Linked DNA regions of Pseudonocardia sp. HH130630-07. The protein of the gene in region 1 interacts with the protein of each later gene in a pairwise test. Links are inferred from orthologs where the notes say so. Each region holds a gene or a part of one and is shown in the gene's direction. Other genes may lie near its edges. The genes, in order: rlmN and ftsZ.

Region 1 (7,237 bases):
TGAACCAGCTCGCGTCGGTCTCCGTCCCGGAGGCGCGGATGGCCGTCATCAAGCCGTACGACGCCAGCCAGCTCAAGGCGATGGAGAAGGCGATCGCCGACTCCGACCTCGGCGTCAACCCCTCCAACGACGGCCAGATCATCCGCGTGATCATCCCGCAGCTGTCCGAGGAGCGCCGCCGGGACATGGTCAAGGTCGCCCGGAGCAAGGGCGAGGACGCCCGGGTCGTGATGCGCGCGCTGCGCCGCAAGGCGATGGACGAGCTGCACCGCATCCAGCGTGACGGCGAGGCCGGCGAGGACGAGGTCGCCCGCGCCGAGAAGGAGCTGCAGGGCGTCACGGACCGCTACGTCGCACAGATCGACGAGCTGGTCAAGAACAAGGAAGCCGAGCTCCTCGAGGTCTGACCCGGTGTCCTTCTCCTCCGACGCAGCCGTCCCCGTGACCTCCGACCTGCCCGGCGACGGGCCGGCCGGCGGTTCGGTGACCCCGGAGGGCCCCCGGCTCGTCCGGGGTATGAAGGGCTACAAGCGCTCGCGGCTGGGCCGCAACCTCCTCGCCGCGATCGGCGTCGGGGTCGGGATGGGCGCGGTCATCCTGCTCAGCCTGCTGATCGTGCCGCAGGGCTTCGTCGCGCTGCTCGCGATCTGCACGGGCATCGCGACCTGGGAGCTGGCCGGGGCGCTGCGCCGCGGCGCCGACATCCGGGTCTCGGTGCCGGTGCTGCTCGTCGGCGGGCAGGCGATCGTCTGGGCGTCCTGGCCGTTCGGCCTGCACGGTGTGGCGGTGGCCCTCGGCGCGACCGTGCTGGGCTGCCTGCTGTGGCGGATGCGCGAGGGCGCGGCGCACTTCGTGCGTGACATCAGCGCCTCGCTCTTCGTGGCGCTCTACGTGCCCCTGCTGGTCGCGTTCGCGGTGCAGCTGACCGTCGCCCCCCAGGGCGTGGGCCGGGTCCTCACCTTCCTGCTGTGCGTGATCGCCTCCGACGTCGGCGGCTACGCGGCCGGGGTCGTGGCCGGCCGGCACCCGATGGCGCCGACGATCAGCCCGAAGAAGTCCTGGGAGGGCTTCGCGGGCTCCCAGATCGCCGGGATGATCGCCGGGTCGCTCTGCGTGGCGCTGTTCTTCGGCGAGGCCTGGTACTGGGGCACCCTGGTCGGCGCCCTGCTGGTCGCCACGGCCACCCTCGGAGATCTCGTCGAGTCCCTGGTCAAGCGGGACATCGGCATCAAGGACATGGGCACGCTGCTGCCCGGCCACGGCGGGCTGCTCGACCGGATGGACTCGCTGCTGCCGACCGCGTTCGTCGCGTGGGCGGTGCTCGGGATCGTCGTCCCGGCCGGGTGATGCGCAGCTTCGCCGGGTTCGGCGGGCAGCGCCGCCCCGGCCCGGCCATCCCGAGCCCGAACATCTGGAACTGGCCCGAGGTCTACGAGACCGAGAACCGGGCGCAGGACGCCGACGGCGCCCTCTGGGCCGCGCTGCGCGAGCAGACCGGGGACTGGGACGGCGCCGACGTCGTCGACATCGGCTGCGGCGACGGCTTCCACCTGCCGCACTTCGCCGAGCGGGCGCGCAGTGTCGTCGGCGTCGAGCCGCATCCGCCGCTGGTCGAACGGGCCCGGCGGCGGTGCGCCGGTGACGACCGCATCTCGGTGGTCGCGGCCGGTGCGGAGCGGTTGCCGCTGCCGGACGGCTCGGCCGACCTGGTGCACGCCCGGACGGCGTACTTCTTCGGCCCGGGATGCGAGCCGGGGCTGGCCGAGGCCGAGCGGGTGCTGCGGCCGGGCGGGGTGCTCGCCGTCGTCGACCTGGACTTCACCGCCCGGCCCTACGGGACCTGGCTGCGCGCCGACCTGCCGCGCTACGACCCGCCCGCGGTGGACCGGTTCTTCGCCGCCCACGGGTTCACCCTGCGCCGGGTGCGCTCCACCTGGCGGTTCGCCGAGCGGGCCGACCTCGAAGAGGTGCTGCGCATCGAGTTCTCGGCGCGGACCGCCCGCCGGGCCATCGACGACGTCGCGGGCCTGACCGTCCCGGTCGGCTACCGGCTGCACACCCGAACCCGGGCCGCGGGGCTCGTCCTGCCCTGAGCCCCGCGGCGGGCGGATGCGGTCAGGAGAGGGTGATCGACCCGTCGGCGACGGTCACCGGACGCTGCTGCAGCGGCTCCTGGGCCGGTCCCTGCAGCACGGCGCCGTCGAGACCGAACCGGCTGTTGTGGCAGGGGCAGACGATCTGGCCCTCGGCGATCGAGGCGACCGCACAGCCCTGGTGCGGGCAGACGGCCGACAGCCCGGTGTACTGGCCGGCGGCGGCCTGGGTCACCACGACCTGCTGGTCGGCGTAGATCTTCCCGCCACCGACCGGGACCTCCGACGCCGGGCCGAGCGCGGTGCCGGGTGCGCCCTGCGGGGCGTCCCCGGCCTCCTGCTGACCGCCGGCGTCGTCGGTGGTGCCGCCACCGCCGCAGGCCGCGACCGCACCGACGGCGACGGCTCCGGCGCCGGCGAACGCGGCGCGGCGGCCGAAGGCCGGGCCGCCGCGCGGGGCGGTGGGCTCGGCGTTCTCGGCGTCTGAGGTGGGAACTGTCCGTTCGGGGAGGGTCATCGCGCTCCTCGGGGAGGGCGGGCCACGCGGGCCCGCTGGGTGGTGGTGTCCCGGGTGGGCGTTCGGGGGCCGCACCCGTCGGGCCGGATCGGGACGGATCCCGGCGTCGGCCGCCCCCAGCGTCCCACGATGTCCGATTCGCGGCCGTCGGACTCCCCGGTCGTGCACGGACCGCACCCGATCCGCCACCTGAGCTCCGCAGGACACCGCTCACCGGGCCCGGGGGAGTGGCGGCGAACGGGCGAGCGGTGTCGCTACCGTGGGTGCATGCCGTACACGATGCGCCAACCCTCGCTCGGTGTACCCGCGCCGAGCCTCGAGATCGTGCTCGGACTCCTGGCCTGGACCGTGGGTGCGGGTGGCCTCGGCGGCGGCCTGGCGACCGTCCTCGTCGCGCTCGGGGTGTTCCTCACCGCCTACCTGTGGATCGTCCGGCGCCGCAACGCGGCGACGGCGGTGACCCTGCATCCCGAGCGCAAGCGGCGGATGCAGCGGCTGATCCTGGTCGGGGTCGCCGGGATCGTGCTGCTGCCGACGCTGCTCGCCCTGGTGAGCTGGGGCGAGCTGGCGACGGCGCTGTCCGCGGCCCTGGTCGGCGTCCTGCTGATCCTGGCCTCCACGGTGCTGGAGGAGCGCACCCTGGTCGCCACCGGCGGCCTGGTGCTGCTGCTCGCCGCGTTCGGGGCGTACCTGGCGCTGTCCTACGAGGGGCAGGGCACCGGCTCGTCGCAACCGGTGATCGGGATCGGCGCCGGGCTGGTCCTGTGGATCTCCGCGATGCGCCGGCTCGGCATCCTCCACGATCTCGGCGCGACCCTGTCGCGGCGGTACAACCTGCGCCTGCCCGGAGTGCGCTGAGCGCGGCTGGCACACTGTTGGGTGCCATGTCCAGCCTTCCGCTCGTCTTCGACGCCCCCCGCCGCGGCACGCCGCCCCGCCATCTCGCCGACGTCGCCCCGGCCGACCGTGCCGCCGTCGCGGCCGAACTGGGGCTGCCCCGGTTCCGGGTCGACCAGCTCGCCCGACACTACTTCGGCCGGCTGACCGCCGACCCCGAGGCGATGACCGACCTGAACGCCGACGCACGGGCCAAGCTGGGCGCGCTGCTGCCGGCGCTGGTCACCCCGCTCACCGAGAAGTCCTGTGACGGCGGAGCCACCCGCAAGACGCTGTGGCGCGGCCACGACGGCGTGCTCGCCGAGTCCGTGCTGATGCGCTACCCGGACCGGGCGACGGTCTGCGTCTCCAGCCAGGCCGGGTGCGGCATGGCGTGCCCGTTCTGCGCCACCGGCCAGGGCGGCCTGCAGCGGAACCTGTCCACCGGCGAGATCGTCGACCAGGTGCGGATGGCCGCCGCGGCGGCCCGGGACGGCCTGCTCGACGAGCCGACCCGGCTGTCGAACGTCGTCTTCATGGGGATGGGCGAGCCGCTGGCGAACTACAAGCGGGTGGTGGCCGCCGTCCGCCGGATCACCGACCCGGCACCCGACGGCCTCGGCATCTCCGCGCGCGGGGTCACCGTGTCCACCGTGGGCCTGGTCCCGGCGATCGACCGGCTGCGCGAGGAGGGGATCCCGGTGACCCTGGCGATCTCCCTGCACTGCCCGGACGACGAGCTGCGCGACACCCTGGTCCCGGTGAACAACCGGTGGAAGGTCTCCGAGGTCCTCGACGCCGGGCGCCGCTACGCCACGACGACGGGCCGCCGGCTGTCCATCGAGTACGCGCTGATCCGTGACGTCAACGACCAGCCGTGGCGGGCCGACCTGCTCGGGAAGGTGCTCCGGCAGCGGATCGGCACGTCCCGGGTGCACGTCAACCTCATCCCGCTGAACCCGACCCCGGGCAGCGAGTGGGACGCGTCGCCGAAGCCGGTCGAGGAGGAGTTCGTGCGCCGGGTCCGCGCCGCCGGGGTGGCCTGCACGGTGCGCGACACCCGCGGCCAGGAGATCGACGCCGCCTGCGGCCAGCTCGCCGCCTCGCACTCCGGCTGACCCGCTCCTCCGGCCACCGCCGCCCGGCCGGGCCCGGGGCAGGGGCGGCGGTGGCCCCCTGCCCGGCGGGAGGGCATTCCCGCCGGGCAGCCGGTGTCAGAGCCGGTCGCCCGACTGGGGGTGGAACAGGTGCAGGTTGTCCACCGAGGGGGTGAGCGCGACCCGGTCGCCACGCCGGGCCCCGGACCGCCCGCCGGTGCGGACGACGACCCGGTCCTCGCCGGACCCGACCAGCGACGCGGTCGCCGACAGGTCCCCGGAGGTCTCGGCCAGCGTGCCGTAGAGGTAGGCGTCCGAGCCCAGCTCCTCGACGACGTCGACCCGGGCCGGGATGCCCTCGTGGCCGTCGGCGGCGACGCTCCACTGCTCGGGCCGGATGCCCAGGGTCACCCGGGTGAGCTGGTGGGCGCCGATCGCGGCCCGGACGTCCTGGGGCAGGGCGATCTCGTGCCCGGCCAGGGTGACCCCGCGCTCGGTGACCGCGACGGTGAACAGGTTCATCGCCGGTGAGCCGATGAACCCGGCGACGAACGCGTTCTGCGGCCGGTCGTAGAGGTCGGCGGGGGTGGCGAACTGCTGGAGCTTGCCGTCGGCGAGCAGCGCGACCCGGTCACCCATCGTCATGGCCTCGACCTGGTCGTGGGTGACGTAGACGGTGGTGACACCGAGCCGGCGCTGCAGGGCGGCGATCTCGGTACGGGTCTGCACGCGCATCTTCGCGTCCAGGTTGGACAGCGGCTCGTCCATGAGGAACACCCGGGGCTCGCGGACGATCGCGCGGCCCATCGCGACCCGCTGGCGCTGACCGCCGGACAGGGCGCGCGGCTTGCGGTCGAGGTAGTCGGTCAGCCCGAGGATCTCGGCCGCCTCCTTGACCTTGACGTCGCGCTCGGCCTTGTCCACCCCGGCCATCTTCAGCGGGAACGCCATGTTCTCGCCGACCGTCTTGTTCGGGTAGAGCGCGTAGTTCTGGAACACCATGGCGATGTCGCGGTCGCGGGACGGGACCCCGACCATGTTCTCGCCGTCGATCCGGATGGCGCCGCCGTCGATCTCCTCGAGCCCGGCGAGCATCCGCAGCGCGGTGGACTTCCCGGACCCGGACGGCCCGACGAGCACGACGAACTCGCCGTCCTCCACGGTCAGGTCCAGCCGGTCCACGGCCGGCTTGGCGCCCGGGGTGTAGATCCGGCTCGCCTGGTCGAACACCACGTCAGCCACGGCGGGCCTCCTTCTGCTGGTTGAGCTTGTCGATGTGCTGGCCGGTCGTCCGGGTCACTTGACGGCACCGAAGGACAGGCCCTGCACGAGCTTGTTCTGGGCGATCCAGCCGATCACGACCACGGGCAGCGCGGCGACGGTGGCCGCGGCGCACAGGCTGGCGAAGTACAGGCCCTCGGAGGTGATGAACCCGACCAGGTAGACCGGGACGGTCGCGGCCCGGGACGCGGTGAGGTTCACCGCGAAGAAGAACTCGTTCCAGGCGAAGATCATGCAGATCAGCGACGTGGCGGCGATGCCGGGCGAGATGACCGGCAGGACGACCTCGCGCAGCGACCGCCACAGCGAGGCACCGTCCATGCTCGCGGCCTCCAGGAGCTCCTTCGGGACCTCCTGGAAGAACGAGCGCATCATCCAGACCGCGATCGGCAGGTTCATCGCCGTGTAGAGCACGATCAGGGTCCAGATGTTGTCCAGCGCGCCCATGTAGTTCACGACCACGTAGATCGGGACGATCGCGGCGACGACCGGCAGCATCTTGGTGGAGATGAAGAAGAACAGCACGTCCTGGGTCTTCTTCACCGGCCGCAGCGACAGCGCGAACGCCGCCGGGGTGCCCAGCACCAGTACCAGCACGGTGGACGCGACCGTCGCGAACAGCGAGTTGAGCAGGTAGGGCCCGACGCCGCCGGAGAAGACCTCGGCGAAGTTGTCGAACGTCGGCGCGAAGAACACCGTCGGCGGGATGGTGACGGCCTGGGCCTCGGTCTTGAAGGCCGTCATGACCATCCACAGCACCGGGAAGAAGAACCCGATGCCGACGATCCAGGCCAGCACCGTGAGCAGTGTCCCGGTCGCGCGGCCCTTCGGCCGGGCCGGCGTGACCGGTGCCGCGGTGGCGGCCGTACTGGTGGCCGTGGTGTCGGTGCTCATCAGGCCTCCTCGGCCGCGGAGAAGCTGCGGAAGATCAGCCGCAGGGCCAGCGTCGCGATGATGATCGTCGCCACCACGGTGACCACGCCCATCGCGGCGGACTCACCGATGTCGAAGCCCAGGAACGCGCGCTGGTAGATGTAGAACGGCAGGTTCGCCGACGCCGTCCCGGGCCCGCCCTGGGTCATCATGTAGATCGTGTCGAACGTGTTGACCAGGTAGATCGCGCCGAGGACGACGCCCAGCTCGATGAACCGCTGCAGGTGCGGCAGCGTGACCTCGCGGAACACCGCGAACCCGGTCGCGCCGTCCATCCGGGCGGCCTCGAGGACCTCCTGCGGCTGGGAGCCGAGCCCGGCCAGGATCAGCAGCATCATGAACGGCGTCCACTGCCAGACCAGCGCGATGATCACCGCGGCCCGCGGGAAGGTGGACACCCAGTCGGTCTGACCGGCGCCGAACGGGCCGAGCACGAAGTT
Region 2 (7,267 bases), 4.2 Mb from region 1 along the record:
GGACCGGCGACGACCCGGGCACGGAGAGCCGGCGCACCCCCGAGCAGGAGCAGCGGGCCGCCGAGCGGGCCCGCCGGATCCGGGAGCGCCGCGCCGCCGAGCGCTCCGGCGGCGCCCGGCGCTCCCCGGCCGCGGTCCGGGACCGGCCGGCGGTGCGCGCCGCGCAGCGGGCGCGCGCCGCCCGTGCACCGCACCGGCGGCGCCGGGTGGTCGCGGTGCTCGCCGTCGCCGCGGTCGTGCTGCTGGGGCTCTCCGCGGCCGGCTGGTGGGCGCTGGGCCGGTACGGCCCCGGCGTCGCCGCGGTCGAGGTCACCGGTGCGCGGCAGATCTCGGACCGGGACGTCGCCGACGCCGCGGGTGTCGACCCGGGGACGCCGCTCGCCGCCGTCGACACCGACGCCGTCGTGGCGCGGGTGTCGGCGCTGCCCGGGGTCGCGACCGTGGACGTCGACCGGTCCTGGCCGGACACCCTCGTCGTCGCCGTGACCGAGCGGACCCCGGCGGCGCTGGCCGACACACCCGACGGGCGGATGCTGGTCGACGTGAGCGGTTTCCCGTACCGGCCCGCGCCGCCGGAGGTCCGGCTGCCGGTCCTGACCCTCCCCACGGTGGCGCCGGACGACCCGGCGACGCTCGCCGCGGTCGGGGTGCTGCGGGCGCTGCCGCCGCCGGTGCGGGACCAGGTGGAGAGCCTCGGCCCGGGCGCCGGTGGATCGACCTTCGAGCTGGTCCTGACCGAGGGCCGCCGGGTGCTGTGGGGACCGTGGGGCGACCCGGCGACGACCGCACGGCGGGCCGCGGTGCTCGGGCCGCTGCTGGGGCGCGAGGGGGCCGTGTACGACGTCTCCAGCCCCGACCTGGTGACCGTCCGTCCGGGCTGAGCCCGGACACGAACGGGCACCCCGTACCGGTGACCGGCGGTCGTACGGTCGGCCGCGGCCGGTCCGGTCCACCGGGACGGCGGGCCCGTGCCGTGCGTTCCCGGCGGACGGTGACCGGGCGACGACGGTCCGCTTTTCACGTGACCGGAACCGCGAACCACCCGACCGGGGTGTTGTCGGCCCGCGGCGCGCCTGCTGGACCCGGGCCGTCGTTGCGACCTAGCGTTCGTACCGAAGGCCCGGGGCACCCGGAGCTTGACCCACCGAACCCCCCGGACCCCGAGCGAGACGGAAGGTGCCGCACATGACGCCCCCGCACAACTACCTGGCCGTGATCAAGGTCGTCGGCATCGGTGGCGGCGGCGTGAACGCCGTCAACCGCATGATCGAGGTCGGCCTCAAGGGCGTGGAGTTCATCGCGGTGAACACCGACGCCCAGGCGCTGCTGATGTCCGACGCCGACGTCAAGCTCGACATCGGCCGTGAACTCACCCGGGGTCTCGGCGCCGGCGCCAACCCCGAGGTCGGCGGCAAGGCCGCGGAGGACCACGCGGAGGAGATCGAGGAGGTCCTCAAGGGGGCCGACATGGTCTTCGTCACCGCGGGCGAGGGCGGCGGCACCGGCACCGGCGGCGCCCCGGTCGTCGCGTCGATTGCACGCAAGCTCGGCGCGCTGACCATCGGCGTCGTCACCCGCCCCTTCACCTTCGAGGGGCGCCGGCGCGCCGGCCAGGCCGAGGAGGGCATCCAGGGCCTGCGCAACGAGTGCGACACGCTCATCGTCATCCCGAACGACCGGCTGCTGCAGCTCGGCGACGTCGGGGTCTCGCTGATGGACGCCTTCCGCTCCGCCGACGAGGTGCTCCTCTCCGGTGTCCAGGGCATCACGAACCTGATCACCACCCCCGGCCTGATCAACCTGGACTTCGCGGACGTGAAGTCGGTGATGTCCGGTGCGGGCTCCGCGCTGATGGGCATCGGCTCCGCCCGCGGCGAGGGCCGGGCCGTGCAGGCCGCCGAGAAGGCGATCAACTCCCCGCTGCTGGAGGCGTCGATGGACGGCGCGCAGGGGGTGCTGCTGTCGATCGCGGGTGGCTCGGACCTCGGCCTGTTCGAGATCCACGAGTCGGCCTCGCTCGTGCAGGAGGCCGCCCACCCCGAGGCGAACATCATCTTCGGCACCGTGATCGACGACTCGCTCGGCGACGAGGTGCGCATCACCGTGATAGCGGCCGGCTTCGAGGGCGGCACGCCCACGCACAAGAAGCTGGAGCCCGCGGTGTTCCGCCAGGGTGCCCAGCGGGCCGCCGAGCCCGCACCGGCCCAGCAGCCCGCCGCGCCGGCACCGGCCCAGCAGCCCGCCGCGCCGCAGGTCCCGGCCACCGGCCAGGCCCGGCCGCCGGTCCAGCCGGAGGTCTCGGCCCCGCGCGGCCCCGTCGCCGACCGGACCGCACCGCACCTGCCGGCGTCGGTCCCGGCCACCGAGCGGACCGGCGTGCTGCCCCCGGCCCAGCCGGGTGCACCCGCGCCGCGGCAGCCGGAGCTGCGTGCCGAGCCGCCCGCGCCGGCCCACGACACGGCGCCCGGGCACCTGTCCGCGCCCCCGGCGCAGCCCGCGCCCGGTGCCGCGCGGCCGATGGCCGCCCCGGACCCGGTCGAGGACGAGGTGGACGTCCCGCCGTTCATGCGCCGCTGACCCGCGGTGCCCACCGGCGCGACACCGTCCGGACCGCGCATCCGCCGGGTCATGACGACCCGCGCCGGTGGCCGGTCCGCCGGGCCGTTCACCAGTTTCAACCTCTCCCGCGGCGTCGGTGACGACCCGGGTGCGGTCACCGCGAACCGGGCCCGGATCGTGCGCGAGCTCGGGCTCTCGGGCCTGGTGTTCCTCACCCAGGTTCACGGCACCGGGGTCGCGGTGCTCCGCGAACCACCCCGGGCCCGCCCCGGTACCGGCGGGGTGGCCGCGGACGTCCCGGACACCGACGCGGTCGTCACCGACGTCCCGCTGCTGGGTATCGCCGTGCTCGCCGCGGACTGCGTCCCGGTGCTGCTGGGCGACCCTGTGGCCGGTGTCGTCGGTGCCGCGCACGCCGGTCGGGTCGGTGCCGCGTCCGGTGTCCTGGACGCCGTCGTCGGGGAGATGGCCGCGCTCGGTGCGGAGCCCGGGCGGCTGGAGGTGCTGCTCGGCCCGGCCGTCTGCGGCCGCTGCTACGAGGTGCCCGCCGCGATGCGCGCCGAGGTCGAGGCCGTCCTGCCGGGCAGTGCGTCGACCACCCGTACCGGCACGGCCGGGCTCGACCTGCGGGCCGGGCTCACCCGGCGGCTGGCCGCGCTCGGTGTGACGAAGGTCGGCACCGACCCGCGCTGCACGATCGAGGACCCGGACCTGTTCAGCCACCGCCGGGAGGGGCGGTGCGGGCGGCAGGCCGCGATCACCTGGCTCGATCCCCGGGGTGCTCGCGACGGCGCCGCCGGCGCGGCACGATGACGGTGTGCCCGACGTCAATCCGCCCGACCGCACCGCCGAACTAGCCGAACGGTTGGGTACCGTTCGGGGCCGCCTCGACGCGGCCTGCCGGGCCGCGGGCCGCGACCCGGCGGAGGTCGCACTACTGGCGGTCACCAAGACCGTGCCCGCCGTCGACGTCGCCGATCTGGTCGACCTGGGTCTGACCGCGTTCGCCGAGAACCGGGCGCAGGAGGCGGCGGCGAAGGCCGCCGAGGTCGCCCGGCTCCGGCCGGACGCGGCCCTGCACTGGCACTTCGTGGGTGGCCTGCAGCGCAACAAGGTGCGCGCGGTGCTCCCGTGGGTGACGCGGATCGAGTCCGTCGACTCCGAGCGGCTGGCCAGGGCGATCGACAAGGAGGTCGCGAGGAGCCGGGACCGCGGCGAGCGGGACGGGCCGCTCCCGGTGCTCGTCCAGTACAGCGTGGACGGTGACCCCGAGCGCGGCGGTGTGCCCGACTCCGGGCTCGACGAGCTGACCGACCTGGTCGCGGGGCTGGCGGGGCTGGAACTGGCCGGCCTGATGGCCGTCGCACCGCTGGACCGGTCGCCGGACGCGGCGTTCGCCGCGATCGCCGGAGCGGCCCGGAGGACCCGCGAACGGCACCCCGGGGCGACCGTGCTGTCGGCCGGGATGAGCGGAGATCTCGAGGCCGCGGTCGATCACGGATCGACCGCGGTGCGTGTCGGTACGGCTCTTGTGGGGGAGCGACGGATAACCTCCGAGTAATCGCTGGTCGTTGCGGGTAAGGAGCCATCGGCGAGACCGTCGCCAGAACGCGGGGTGCGCCTGGCCGCGCACGGAGTCGAGCAGTACTGCGAGGGGACAGCGGATGAGCGCGATGTACCGGCTGAAGGCGTACTTCGGCATGGTCCCGGCCGATGAGATGGACTACGTGGACGAGCCGGACCACTACCGGGGCGGCCACGAGCAGCACGCCGGCCCGCGTGGCGACCGTTGGTCCTCCGGGGGAGGGCGGTTCGCCGACCCGGACGGCTACGACGACGACCGGTACGAGGGCTCCGGGAGCTACCAGGACGGATGGGGCGCCCGTGCGACACGGGAACCGCTCCGTGCGCCGCGCGCCGTGCGGCACGATCCTCGCGGTGAGCGGGACGCCGGTCCGCTGCCCAGCCCGATCGGTGGTGGCGCGGGAGCGGCCGTCCGCGGGGCGCTCGCGATGGACCCGGACGCCCTGCGCGGCCCGGCCCGGGAGGACCGGCGCGAGGAGCGACCGGCCCCGCTGGCGGCCGCCCCGGCGCCGTCGACGGTGCCGGAGCAGCGCGACCGCACGGCCGCCGGACCGGCGTCGATCACGACGCTGCACCCCCGCAGCTACAACGAGGCCCGCACGATCGGCGAGCGGTACCGGGACGGCGTGCCGGTCATCATGAACCTCACCGACCTCGACGGTGCCGCCGCGAAACGCCTGGTGGACTTCGCCGCCGGGCTGGCCTTCGCGCTGCGCGGCTCGATCGACAAGGTCACCGACCGGGTGTTCCTTCTCACCCCCGCCGACGTGGACGTCTCCGCGGACGACGCGCGGAGGCTCGCCGAGCGCGGAGCTTTCCGACAGGATTGAGCCGTGTCCACCGCGATCGGCTTCCTCGTCTACTACGTCCTGTTCTTCTTCTGGCTGCTGCTCGCGGCCCGGATCGTCGTCGAGATGGTCCGGTCGTTCGCGCGCCAGTGGCGACCCGCCGGGGCCCCCGCGGTGGCGCTCGAGGTCGTCTTCACCGTGACTGACCCTCCGGTCAAGTTGTTGCGGAGAGTAATTCCTGTGGTCCGTATCGGAGGCGTCGGACTGGACCTGTCGATTATGGTGCTGGTGCTGGCGGTGTTCATCGTGATGAGCATCGCCAGATCACAGCTCCTGGGATGAGCCCCAGTCACCCAGGAGTGCCGCCGAGGACCGCATGAGGTGATCCGATGCCGCTGACGCCCGCCGACGTGCACAACGTCGCGTTCAGCAAACCCCCGATCGGGAAACGGGGGTACAACGAGGACGAGGTCGACGCCTTCCTCGATCTGGTCGAGGCCGAGCTGGCCCGCCTGATCGGCGAGAACGACGACCTCCGCGACCAGGTCGCGCAGCTGGAGCAGCGCCTCGGCGATGCCGAGGCCGACCTGGAGGAGGCCCGTAGCCAGCCGGCTCCGGCCCAGACCCAGGCGCTGCAGGCCTCGCCGTCGCCGATGGGCCGTGGCGTGGGTGCTCCCGCGCCGCAGCTGGCCGGTGCCGTGGCCGCCGCCGACGCCGACGGTGGCGACCACCACGTGCAGGCCGCCAAGGTCCTGGGCCTCGCCCAGGAGATGGCCGACCGGCTGACCGCGGAGGCCAAGAACGAGGCCGACACGATGCTGTCGGACGCCCGGACCAAGTCCGAGCAGCTGCTCTCCGACGCCCGGACGAAGGCCGACGGCCTGGTCAACGACGCGCGTTCGCGTGCCGAGACCATGCTGAACGACGCCAGGACCCGGGCCGAGACGCTCGAGCGCCAGTCCCGGGACAAGGCCGCCGGCCTGGTCAGCGAGGCCGAGCGCAAGCAGAACGAGATCATGGGCGCGATCCAGCGCGACAAGTCCGTGCTCGAGAAGAAGATCGACGAGCTGCGGACCTTCGAGCGGGAGTACCGCACCAGGCTCAAGACCTACCTGGAGTCGCAGCTCCGTGACCTGGAAGGTCGTGGGTCGGCCGCTCCGTCGGACGGCTCCGGTGGTGGCACCCGGTTGAGTTCGAACGGTGGCTACGCCGCGTCCGGGTACGGCCAGCGGGCCGACACCGGGAGCTGACACCGGGTCCGGAGCAATCCGGGCACGACCGACGACGACGGGGTAGCGGACGGGTGCCGCTGCCGAAAGACGGAGTTCGCCGATGTTGGTGCTGGTCCTGATCCTCGTGGTCATCGCGCTGGTGCTGCTGCTCGCAGGATGGTTCCTGCACGTGGTGGCGCTGGCCTGGACCTCGGTGGCCATCAGCCTGATCGCAGGGCTCGCCCTGCTCTACGACTGGTGGCAGACCCGGTCCGCCGTGCGCGCCGGGGATCGCCGGGACACGGCGCAGGGTGCTCCGGCGGGGAACAACCCGTACGAGCACCCGCCGGCCGAGGCGCACTACGGCTCCGACCCGGAGCCGGCCACGCAGGTCCTGCCGGTCGTGCGGCCGCAGCAGCCCGCCGTGGGCCAGCAGGTCCCCGGCGGCGGTGCAGCGGCGGACAACGCGGCCGACGCGACGATCCAGATACCGTTCGTGCGGCCGCCCGGCTCAGCGGGGGCACCGCCCGTCGCTTCCCGTTCGAGTGGATCTCAGTCACCCTCCGTGACCGAATCCGGCGGGGACGGCACGGAAGGATCGACCGGGGGTCACCCCGCAGGCGCTCCCAGTGCGCCGGCGGCCGACGGTGGCCCGGAGCACCGGGACGATGCGGGTCGTGGCGGCGACCCGACGAGGACCGGGGACCCGGGCGGTGCGGTTCCGGCCGACGGACCCGCCGCGGCGGACGAGTCCACCGCCGGGCGGCGCGAGAACGGTGGCCCCGGGACGGGCGGGCCCGAGCGGTCCGCCGACCCCGCGGTCACGGGCGCGGCCGGTGCGACGGTCGTGGGTCTCGCGGCCGGCGGATCCGACCGGTCGCCGGACGCAGTCCGGTCCGGCGCCGACGACGGGCCGGGAACCGGTGGTGCCGACGCCACCCGGGCCGTGCAGACGGGATCACCGGCCGGTGCGACCGGCCGGGTCGAGGCCGCGACCACGGCCGTGCCGGCCGCGGGCGGCATGCCGGTCACCGGGAACGGGGCGGAGCAGCCGCCGGTGTCGTCCGGTGAGCCCGCCGGAGCAGGTGCCACCACCGCGCTCGGTGCCGCAGGCGCCGCGGGCGC

Evidence for each region.
Region 2: the proteins of rlmN (region 1) and ftsZ interact in binary tests that used the Escherichia coli proteins (3 or more experiments, as listed by UniProt). The link is inferred for Pseudonocardia sp. HH130630-07 from one-to-one orthologs.

What each region holds. Positions count from the first base shown.
Region 1 is NZ_CP013854.1:4,342,760-4,349,996, forward strand. Bases 2,657-5,549 are described here. They hold rlmN (23S rRNA (adenine(2503)-C(2))-methyltransferase RlmN), read left to right. Parts: upstream 2,657-3,494; coding sequence 3,495-4,604; downstream 4,605-5,549. Other genes in these bases: AFB00_RS20590 (hypothetical protein), read left to right, coding at 2,878-3,468; AFB00_RS20600 (ABC transporter ATP-binding protein), read right to left, coding at 4,701-5,549. In the rest of the region: frr (ribosome recycling factor), read left to right, coding at 1-407; AFB00_RS20575 (phosphatidate cytidylyltransferase), read left to right, coding at 412-1,347; AFB00_RS20580 (class I SAM-dependent methyltransferase), read left to right, coding at 1,347-2,093; AFB00_RS20585 (Rieske (2Fe-2S) protein), read right to left, coding at 2,116-2,610; more of AFB00_RS20600, read right to left, coding at 5,550-5,825; AFB00_RS20605 (carbohydrate ABC transporter permease), read right to left, coding at 5,880-6,758; AFB00_RS20610 (carbohydrate ABC transporter permease), read right to left, coding at 6,758-7,237.
Region 2 is NZ_CP013854.1:142,886-150,152, reverse strand. What follows is about bases 459-3,381. They hold ftsZ (cell division protein FtsZ), read left to right. Parts: upstream 459-1,185; coding sequence 1,186-2,577; downstream 2,578-3,381. Other genes in these bases: AFB00_RS00690 (YggS family pyridoxal phosphate-dependent enzyme), read left to right, coding at 3,377-3,381; pgeF (peptidoglycan editing factor PgeF), read left to right, coding at 2,629-3,372; AFB00_RS00705 (cell division protein FtsQ/DivIB), read left to right, coding at 459-881. Outside these bases: more of AFB00_RS00705, read left to right, coding at 1-458; more of AFB00_RS00690, read left to right, coding at 3,382-4,120; AFB00_RS00685 (cell division protein SepF), read left to right, coding at 4,224-4,973; AFB00_RS00680 (YggT family protein), read left to right, coding at 4,977-5,273; DivIVA-like cell division protein Wag31, read left to right, coding at 5,321-6,181; AFB00_RS00670 (hypothetical protein), read left to right, coding at 6,264-7,267. UniProt on the Escherichia coli protein: Essential cell division protein that forms a contractile ring structure (Z ring) at the future cell division site. The regulation of the ring assembly controls the timing and the location of cell division.